One region of the Geodermatophilus sp. SYSU D00814 genome, then DNA from elsewhere that is predicted to be linked to it. Evidence: riboswitches for the same ligand, from Rfam matches in the RefSeq annotation. Region 1 holds a riboswitch; each other region holds the start of a gene.

Region 1 (3,259 bases):
TGCCGACGGTGCCCGTCCCCGAGCCGGGACCCGAGCCGGAGGTGCCCCCCACGGCGCCCGCGGAGCCCGCGCCCGCGGCGCCGCCTCCACCCGCCCCGCCCCAGGTCCCCCCGGAGTGGGGCGGGGCGCCGGCCGCGTGACGGCGGCCGAGCCGCTCGTCGAGTGACTGGGTGAGCAGCCACCCGGCCAGCAGCACCAGGTGCAGCAGGAACAGCCACAGGCCGACGGCGACCACCGCCCCGACGACGACCAGGCCGCCGAAGGGGGCACCCAGGTCCAGCGGCAGGGACAGGAACACCACGAAGCCCTGCAGGAAGCCCGACAGGCAGGCCGCGGTGAACAGCGCCCCGCTGGTCAGCGCACCCCAGCGCAGCTGGCCGCCCGAGACGACGCCGAACCCCCACAGCACCGGCACGGTCAGGACGAACAGCACGGTGTAGTAGCCGACGGCGAAGCGGCCCAGTGCCGCCCCGACGCCGTCCTCGCGGGCCAGGTCGGCCATCACCCGGGCGGCCAGCAGCAGCGGGTAGAGCAGCAGCGGCGTGGCGACGACCAGCGGCAGGGTGAGCAGCCGGCCGCGCCAGCCGGTCAGGTTCTCCCGGCGCTGGCTGAAGCGCAGCAGCGCGCGGCGCAGCCCCTCGCCGTAGAAGGTCAGCGGGACCAGCGCCAGGACGAAGCCCAGCAGGTCGAGGTGGGTGCCGGCCTCGACCAGCCGCTCGACCGCCTCCGGGGCGCCCAGCGGCGTGGGCAGCAGCTCGGTCAGCCGCGCGGTGAGCGCCCGCACCTCCTCCGCCGAGGTCACCAGAGCGGTCAGCCGTACGGCGACCAGCAGCAGCGGCACCACCGCGATGCCCGCGTAGAAGGTCAGGCCGGCGGAGATGAGGGCGAGGTCGCGGCCGCGCAGCAGCCGCTGGGCCCCGCGCAGCAGGGTGTGCACCTCGGCGCGCAGGCGGGCCGCGGTCCACCTGCGTTCCGGAGTCACCCGCTCATGGCACCAGCCCCCGCGGGCGCGCGCCCGTCGGAGTGGCGCCGGTGCGGTGCTCAGTCCTCGGAGCTGTCGTCGGTGGTCGGCGCGTCGTTGCCGGGATTCGGGCCGGTCTCCTGGCAGCTGGCGTCGTTCTCGTTGCTGGCGTTCTCGCCGCTGGCGTCGCAGTTGGTGGGCCCGCGGGAGAAGTCGGTGTTGTCGCCGCAGGCGGTGAGGGAGCCGAGCAGCGCGAGCACGACGAGCGGCCGGGCCAGGCGCATCCGCGTGGAGGAGGACATGCCCTGACTCCTACACGCCCCGGCGGCCGGTCAAACGGGCGGGGTCCCGCGTGTCCGTAGCCGCACCACCACGGAACGTCACCGATGTGATTACACCGCGGTGATTGTCACGGGTCCGTCACGCCCCTTACTCTGTGTGTGTCCAACGGGGCGCTCCGTCACTGACCTGGGTGACACCCCGAGGACGCCGTCGAGCCGGTGCGCCCCTCGGGTGCGCCGGGCCGGGGACCCATCGCAGTCCTGGGGTGCAGCGCGTGTCCGCACGCGCCGGGCGAGTCCACGCCCGAACCCGTCAGCTAACCCGGTAGGCGGCCTGGGAAGAGGAGAACCACCGCGTGGCGTCCCTGCGCACGTCCGTCCCCGGCGCGACCGGCCGCCCGCACCGCCGGCCCGGCCGCCGCGCCGCCCTCGTCCTCGCCGGGGCCCTCGGTCTCGGCGTCGGCGTGGGGGTCGTCCCGTCCGCGGCCCTGGCCGAGGAGCCCACCACGGCGGCCGAGGCCGCGCAGCTGGTGGCCGCCCGCGGGCACGACCTCGAGGTCGTCACCGAGCAGTTCAACGAGGCCCGGGAGGCACTGGCCGCCCAGCAGGCCGCGGCCGAGGCCGCCGCCGCGTCCCTCGCCCAGGCGCAGGCCGAGGTCGACACCGCCCGCCGGCAGGTCGTCGGGATCGCCCGGTCGGCCTACACCGGCGACGGCATGGGCTCGTTCCAGGCGCTCATGACCAGCGAGGACGCCGACGAGTTCGTCAACCGCGTCAGCCTCCTGCAGGGCGTCGCCGGCTACCAGGGCGAGCTGCTCGGCCAGGCCGTCGCGGCCACCGAGACCGCCACCGCCGCGCAGACCGCGGCCGCCGAGGCCGCCGCCGAGGCCCAGCGCCAGTACGACGCCGTGGCCGCCCAGCAGGCCGACCTCGAGGGCCAGATCGCCGCCTACCAGGCCGACTTCTCCCGGCTCAGCGCCGAGGAGCAGCGCGCCGCGCTCGAGGCCGCCGCCGCCGCGCACGCCGCCGGGGACCAGCGGGCCAGCCGCGACGAGGACCGCGAGGAGCCCGCCGCCGAGGAGGCCCCCACCGCGTCCTCCGCGCCGGCCGCGGCCCCGGCCCCGGCCAGCGGCGTCGCCGGCACCGTCGTCGCCACCGCCATGGCCCAGCGCGGCAAGCCCTACGTGTGGGCGGCCGCCGGGCCGGGCTCGTTCGACTGCTCCGGCCTGACGCAGTACGCCTTCCAGGCCGCCGGGATCAGCCTCCCGCACTCCAGCAAGATGCAGTCGCAGATGGGCACCGCGGTGTCGAAGGCCGACCTGCAGCCCGGTGACCTGGTCTTCTTCTACAGCCCGGTCAGCCACGTGGGCATCTACATCGGCAACGGCCAGATGGTCCACGCGCCGACCTCCGGCGACGTCGTCAAGGTGGCCAGCATCGACTCGATGGGCAGCTACTCCGGAGCCCGCCGCATCGGCTGAAGGACCACCCTCCCCCCGCCTCGCACGCTCGGCGCGGGACCCTGGAGGGCGGCCGCTCCGGCACGTCACCGGCGTCACAGCGGGACGGGGAGCCGGGGGACCGGCTGCCGCGTTGGTCCCTGCGGAGCTGCCGCCGACGCCTGAGGACCGCGTACCGATGAACCCCCGCACCGTCGCCACCGCCTTCCGCGTCGTCGCCGTCGCCGAGGCGCTGTCCTGGGTGGGCCTGCTCGCCGGCATGTACGTCAAGTACGTGCCGGAGACCTCCGAGGTCGGCGTGCAGGTGTTCGGCCCGGTCCACGGCGCGGTGTTCGTCGCCTACGTCGCCGTCGCGCTGGTCGCGTCCCGGGTGCTGCGCTGGTCGCCGTGGACGACGCTGCTCGCGCTCGCCGCCTCGATCCCGCCGCTGGCCACCGTGGTGTTCGAGCGCTGGGCCGGCCGCACCGGGAGGCTCGCGGCACCCGCGCGGGCCTGACCTACCGTTCCGGGCATGCCCGAGCCCGTGCTGCCCGCCACCGCCCGCACCCTGCTGGCCC
Region 2 (3,259 bases), on a different contig from region 1:
TGCGCGGCGCCGGACTTCTACGAGCACAACCGCGCGCCGGTGCGCGAGGCGGTGCTGCTGGCCACGGAGGTCGACGTCCCCCACGCCGGCCGCCCCTGACGCTCAGCCGCCGGTGACGGCGCGGGAGGTCCGGCTGCGGTGGACCGCGCGCGGGGGGCGCATGCCCAGGTCGGTGAGGATCCGCCCGGCCCGGCGCCGGCGCTCGCGGGCGCGCTCGCGCAGCAGGGCGCCGAGCGCGGCGTTGACCGACCGGTCCGCGCGGCGCTCGAGGAACTCCGCCGTCGCGAGGTGGGTCGCCGCCCGCCGCAGTGCCTCCACGTGCTCGATCCGCTCGTGCGGTCGACGGTCCGCCGCACCCCCGCCGGTCCTCATGGTGGTCGTCGTGGTCTCGGACATGCGCTCCTCGCCCCCTCGGTGGTCCCGCACCCGTGACGACGCCGTGCCACGGCGGGCATGACGCGGACTCCGGGAGCCAGGGCGGGAGGACCGGGAGGAGGGCTCAGGGGCAGGACTCCTCGAGCTTGACGACACCGAGGTCGATGGCCCCCTCGACGTTCCCGGTGACCTGCTGGCCGGCCGGGATGTTCTGGGTGCAGACCTTCCAGTTGGCGTCGAGGACCTGACTGCGGCTGCCCAGCAGGTCGTGGGACAGGCTCAGGAAGACGCCGTTGGTCTGGATCAGGTCCTGGGCGTCCTGCAGGGTCAGGCCGACGACCGCGGGCATGGAGAAGTCGACGACCGGCGCGGCCTGGGTCGTGGACTCCGGTGCGGGGGTCGGTGCCACGGCGGCATCGGAGGTCGGGGGCGCAGCGGGCACGGTCGAGGTGGGCGTCTCCGGGGCGGACGGCACCGAGGACGAGGACGACGGCGTCGCGGCAGTGGGCGCGGCCTCGTCCTCACTCCCGCAGGCGGCGGTCAGGAGCCCGACGGAGAGCAGGACCACGAGCCCGGCGGACCGGCGGTAGGAGGGGACGGACCGGTTCATGGGACACCCCGTGTGTTCGTTGCGGACGGGCACCGACGGCCCTCCCGAAGGCAGAGCAGCGGTGCCCCGATGGGACGCCGGCCAACGTCACACGTCCTCGGCCCGACACCGGGATTCGCGAGGACCGAGTCGTCTCGGAACGGCGACAACCGATCCCATGGACCCCGGACGCACCACGCCCCCCGGCCCGGACGCAGGACGGGGGGCGTGAGGAGCGGAGTGGGTCAGTAGGCGCGGCCGCTCGTCCCGCCCTTCTTGTTCTTGCTCTGGTAGTCGCGGATGAACTGCTTGATCTTGGCCTGGTTCTGCGGCTTCTGGAGCTCCTGCACCACCTTGGCGGCGACACCCGAAGCCACGAGCTTCCTCAACATCCCCACGGGGTCCTCCTCATGTCGGTTGCCTGTCGGGTGCCCCGTCAACGTGCGGTGCAACCCTGGGGATCCCGGCGGCTGCGCTCCCCGCGCGTGGCGGGCCGTTGACGGCGTGTGCGGACGCACCGCCACGTCCTTTCTCGTCCCGCCCGGCGTGTCGGCGACGGCGCGTCGCCGGGAGGACGGCGGCGGCACGTGCGTCCGTGCAGGTCGGAGCCGGTGTCCCGCCGTGCGGCCGGTGTCAAGTCCCGGGAGCCGGTCCGGGCGTGGCGGGCCCCCGGTCCGGTTGAGGGGCCCGGGACCCCTCCCTACCGTCGTCGCGGTCCGGCCAGGGTCCTCCGTCACGCCCTGTGTGACACCCGCCGGACACGCCGAACCGGGCACCGGCACGAGAGCCGGTACCCGGGCCGGGGACCCACCGCAGTCCTGGGGTGGAGCGCGATCCGTCGCGCCGGGCGACTCCCCCGTCCGAACCCGTCAGCTAACCCGGTAGGCGGCCGTGGAGAACAGGAGAACCGTCGTCGATGACGACTGCACGCACGTCCACCACCCGCCGCTCGTTCCGCGGCATCGCCGTCGCCGCCATCGCCGGAGCCGGCATCGTCCTCTCACCTCTCCCGGCCTCGGCGAACTCGGGTGGTGGTGGGACGGCGACCGCGACCGTGGCCGCCGCGCCGGCGGTCGCCCCCAACGCCGCGGCCCAGGTCGCCGTGGACACCGCGCTCGCCCAGGTCGGTGACCCCTACGTCTACGGCGCCACCGGCCCGAACGCCTTCGACTGCTCGGGCCTGACCAGCTACTCCTACGCGGCGGCCGGGATCTCGATCCCGCGCACCTCGAAGCTCCAGTCGACCTTCGGCACCGCGGTGGCCAAGTCCGACCTGCAGCCGGGTGACCTGGTCTTCTTCTACAGCCCGGTGTCGCACGTGGGCATGTACATCGGCAACGGCCAGATGGTCCACGCCTCGACCGCTGGCAAGCCGGTCGCCGTCGTCGACCTCGACTCGATGCCGAGCTACGCGGGCGCCCGCCGCGTCGCCTGACGCACCTCAGGCAGGGTGCCCCGGCCGGCCTCCCCGGCCGGGGCACCCTGGTCGCCGTGGACGACGAGGACGGCCCGCGATGGCCCCGCCGCGCCGGCTCCGGCCCGGTCGTGGCGGTGGGCAAGCTGGTTGCCGACCAGATGCTCGAGCTCAGTGAGCCGCTGCGGGCGGGGAGCCAGCAGCGGGTGGTGCGGACGACGACGGCGGGCGGGGCGCCGGCCAACGTCACGGCGACCCTGACCCGGCTCGGCACCCCGGCGCGGCTGACCGGGTGGGCTGGGGCGGACCCGCTCGCCGACACGCTGCTCGCCGGCCTGGCCGCGCGGGGCGTGCAGACGGCGGTGGTCCGCCGCGGCCGGGCGCCGCTGTCGACGGTCCTCGTCCACCCCGACGGCGAGCGGACGCCGCTCACCGACCGGGGTGAGGGCGGCCTGACACCGGACGACGTCCGCGCCGGGTGGCTCGCCGACGCCGCCGTCGTCCACCTGGACGGCTACGACCTGCTGCGCTTCCCGGACGCGCTGGTGGCCGTTGCCTCCCTCGCGCGCGACGCCGGGGTACCGGTCAGCGTCGACGTCGCGGCCGCGGCGCGGATCGAACGGCACGGGGTCGCGGCCTACCGCGGGCTGCTCGCCGGGCTGCGGGCGGACCTGCTGTTCTGCAACGCCGCCGAGGCCGCGGTGCTGGGGCTGCTCGGCGACCTGCCCGCGGAGGCGCCGCCGCTGGCCGTGGTGCACGCCGGCGCACACCCCACCCGGGTGCTCACACGGGCGGGTACGTGGCAGGTGCCGGTGGCGCCGCTGCCCGCGGGGCGGCTGCGCGACACGACCGGCTGCGGGGACGCCCTCGCCGCCGGGGTG
Region 3 (3,259 bases), on a different contig from region 1:
GCCGGAGTACGTCACCGGCACCGCCCGGGTGCCCGCAGGCCTGGCGACGACCGAGACCGTGCCCTTCGAGCAGTACCACCGGCACACCGCGTGGGACCGGCCCGGCGGGCTGGCCAACCGGTCGGGCGCCGGCGACGTCGACGTCGTCGTCTACTCGGCCCGCAAGTGGGCCCGGCTGGCCCTGGGCGGCAACCCGACGGTCCTGCTGCTGCTGTTCGTCCCCGACGAGGAGGTCGTGGTCCGCGACGCCGCGGGCGCGGAGCTGGTGGCGCACGCCGACCGGTTCGTCTCCCGCGTGGCCGCCGACCGGTTCCTCGGTTACCTGCGGGGCCAGCGGGCGGCGATGACCGGGCAGGCCGGCGCGCATCCGAACCGGCCCGAGCTCGTCGCCGCGCACGGCTTCGACGTGAAGTACGCGATGCACGCGCTGCGGCTGGGCCTGCAGGGCGTGGAGCTGCTGACCACCGGCCGGATCACGCTGCCGGTGCCCGAGCCCGACCGCGCGTACCTGCGCCGGGTCCGCCGGGGCGAGGTGCCGCTGGCCGAGGTGGTCGCGGCCGTCGACGACGCCGAGGCGCGGCTGGCCGCACTGCGCGACAGTCCGGCGGTACCCGCCCGGCCCGACCGCGCCTGGGTCGACGGCTGGCTGCACCGGTCGTACCTGGCGTACTGGGCCGCCCTCGGCCGCTGACCGGGACGACGAGAGCCCCGGCCGCTGGGCAGCGGCCGGGGCCCTCGTCGGGGGTGGCGGGAGGTCAGCCCGCGTAGTTCACGTGCACGTGGTCGAAGTGGTTCGCGGTCACGCTGCCGCGGTCCTCCATCGCCTTCCACGCGCCATCGGGCGAGGTCAGGATCCGCTGCTGCCAGATCACGTACTCCACGCCGAGCTCGTCCCAGTGGTCGATGTGGTACTGGGCGATCGCGTCGCCGAGGGCGGCGTCGGACATGACCATGTAGTCCAGCGCCAGGCCCGAGGGGTGCCCGTTCGGGTCGACGGCGCTGCCCCGCGTGCCGCCGATGGTGATGTCGGCGGCGCCCGGCACGTTGCTGACGACGACGTCGGCGGCGGCCTGGGCGACCGGCTTCACGGCGCCGGCGGTGTTGGTGATGGTGGCGATGGCGTTCGCGACCTGCGGCGCGGCCGCGGCGATCGGCGCGACCTCGGCGGCCGGGGCGGACTCGCCGGCGGTGGCGGCCGGGGCCGGAGCGGCGGCCGCGGGGGCCTCGGCGGCGGGGGCCGCACCGCTGACGGCGAGCACCTGGCCCGGGTAGATCCGGTTCGGGTCGCCGCCGATGACGTCGACGTTGCGCTGGTACAGCTCGCGCCAGCTCTGCTGGTGGGCGTCGGCGATCTTCTTGACGGTGTCGCCCCAGCGGACCGTGTAGTCCTCGGTGGCGTCGTCGGCCGGGGCGGCCGCGGGCTGCTCGGCGGGAGCCGCAGCGGGGGCGGGCGCCTCGGCAGTGGCGGCCGGGGCGGGCGCCTCGGCGGCGGCCGCGGTGGTGCCGTCGGCCAGGAACGCGCCGCAGTGCGGCCAGGCGCCGATGCCCTGGCCGGCCAGGACGCGCTCGGCGATCTGGACCTGCTCGGCGGGGGTGGCGAGGTCGGCGCGCGCGGCGAGCTCGGTGCCGCCGAAGCCGGCCCAGGTGGACTGGCTGAACTGCAGGCCGCCGTAGTAGCCGTTGCCGGTGTTGATGCTCCAGTTGCCGCTGGACTCGCACTCGGCCACACCGGACCAGTCGTGCGTCTCGGAGGCGGAGGCGGAGGCGGGGGCGCTCAGGACGCCGAGGCCGACGGCGGTGGCGCCGGCGACGACAGGGGCCCGGGCGATGACCTTCTTGGTGCGGACGTAGCGGGGTGCGCGGTGCTTGGGCATGGTGATGATCTCCCGATCACCGCCGGCGAGGTGAGCTGTCGGGTTCGGGCGATCGGTGCCCGGCCGCGGTGTCGCGGCTTCACCCCGAGGCGCGCGTCAGGACAGGCCCCCGTAGGCCGTCGCGCGCCGGAAGTGGTTCCCCCACCCCTGCCCTGGGTGTTGGTGTGGGCGACCGGTGGGCAGGGTTTGGCGGACCGGCGCCGCGCTCCGATTGGCCGAGCGCAGCCAAAACGTTACATATCGTCATGGCAACTGTCGTTGTGTCGCCGGTCACATTCCGTTAGCGGTGGGACGCGCGGGGTATCTGAGGCGCCCTGCCCACCCCCGGGTGCACCCCGGATGCCCAGGTCAGCGGCGAGGCGCCGCGGTGCGCCGCCGGACGCCGCCGGGCGGGCAGTGCGAGCAGGACCACACCGGCGCCGGCCGACGACGGGCGGCCCGGGCGGGCGCCGGAGGGCTCAGCCGAGAGCGCGGGCCGCGGCCTCGCGGAGGGCGACGGCGAGGTCGGCCTCGGCGCGCTGGTCGGTGCCGACGACGACCACTCCCGGCCCGCCCGGCGCCAGGGCGTCGGGCAGCTCGCCGGGCGCGGTGACCCGCGTGGTGGCCCAGCCCAGCGCCTGCGCGACCGCTGCCAGGTCGCGCCCGTGCGGCGTCCCGAACACCCGCCGGTAGTCGCGCGCGTACGCCGGCCGGCCGGGCTCGAGCTGGGCGAAGATCCCGCCGCCGTCGTTGTCCGGCACGACGAGGGTCAGGTCCGGGCGCGGCTCGCCCTCGCCGGTCAGCAGCCCCTGCAGGTCGTGCAGGAAGGTCAGGTCGCCCAGCAGGGCCACCGCGGGGCCGCCGGAGGCCAGCGCCGCCCCGACCGCGGTGGAGACCGTGCCGTCGATGCCGGCCACGCCCCGGTTGGCCAGCACCGTGACGTCGCCGCGCGGGACGGCGAGCCGGTCGACGTCGCGCACCGGCGTCGAGGAGCCCAGCACCAGCAGCGCCCCGGCCGGCAGCGCGGCGACGACGTCGCGGGCCAGCCGGGCAGCGGTGGGGGCCGGCGCGGCGTCGAGCAGCGCGTCGACGGCGGCGCCGACCCGGGCGGCGGCCCCGGTCCAGGCCGCGGCCCAGCCGGGGTCCGACGGTGGGCCCGCGGGCGGGGCGGCGCGGCCGACCAGCGCGCTCGACCGGCCGGCGTCGGGCCACCGCGGGGTCGCCGTCACCGTCTCCACCCGTACCCGCGGGTCGGCCAGCAGCGCCGACACCGGCCGCGACAGCGTGGGCCGGCCGACCACCACGACCCGGTCGGGACGGTGCGCGTCGAGCCAGGAGGGCACGCCGAGCAGCAGCGCCCCGCCGCGGACGGCGTCGCCGGTCCACGCCCCGCCGCTGGGCTCGGC

What was found. Region 1 has a riboswitch for cyclic di-AMP ahead of ACI780_RS15865 (C40 family peptidase). Riboswitches for the same ligand answer to the same signal wherever they lie in the genome.
Region 2: it holds a riboswitch for cyclic di-AMP, as region 1 does, so the genes downstream of both, ACI780_RS22750 (C40 family peptidase) here and ACI780_RS15865 (C40 family peptidase) in region 1, are expected to answer to the same signal.
Region 3: it holds a riboswitch for cyclic di-AMP, as region 1 does, so the genes downstream of both, ACI780_RS13075 (transglycosylase family protein) here and ACI780_RS15865 (C40 family peptidase) in region 1, are expected to answer to the same signal.

The regions. Positions count from the first base shown of each region.
Region 1 is NZ_JBJGYP010000019.1:34,512-37,770, reverse strand. Features, by position in the region: gene ACI780_RS15880 (transglycosylase domain-containing protein) at 1-140, shown strand, start outside; partial or broken gene ACI780_RS15875 (YhjD/YihY/BrkB family envelope integrity protein) at 164-937, opposite strand; gene ACI780_RS15870 (hypothetical protein) at 1,042-1,263, opposite strand; cyclic di-AMP (ydaO/yuaA leader) riboswitch at 1,455-1,591, shown strand; gene ACI780_RS15865 (C40 family peptidase) at 1,599-2,723, shown strand; gene ACI780_RS15860 (DUF3817 domain-containing protein) at 2,881-3,198, shown strand; gene ACI780_RS15855 (serine hydrolase domain-containing protein) at 3,214-3,259, shown strand, end outside.
Region 2 is NZ_JBJGYP010000045.1:9,817-13,075, reverse strand. Features, by position in the region: gene ACI780_RS22770 (SMP-30/gluconolactonase/LRE family protein) at 1-99, shown strand, start outside; gene ACI780_RS22765 (hypothetical protein) at 103-396, opposite strand; gene ACI780_RS22760 (hypothetical protein) at 500-784, opposite strand; gene ACI780_RS22755 (hypothetical protein) at 1,210-1,341, opposite strand; cyclic di-AMP (ydaO/yuaA leader) riboswitch at 1,716-1,868, shown strand; gene ACI780_RS22750 (C40 family peptidase) at 1,881-2,399, shown strand; gene ACI780_RS22745 (carbohydrate kinase family protein) at 2,456-3,259, shown strand, end outside.
Region 3 is NZ_JBJGYP010000014.1:129,539-132,797, forward strand. Features, by position in the region: gene ACI780_RS13070 (nucleotidyltransferase domain-containing protein) at 1-691, shown strand, start outside; gene ACI780_RS13075 (transglycosylase family protein) at 756-1,874, opposite strand; cyclic di-AMP (ydaO/yuaA leader) riboswitch at 1,879-2,049, opposite strand; gene menD (2-succinyl-5-enolpyruvyl-6-hydroxy-3-cyclohexene-1-carboxylic-acid synthase) at 2,333-3,259, opposite strand, start outside.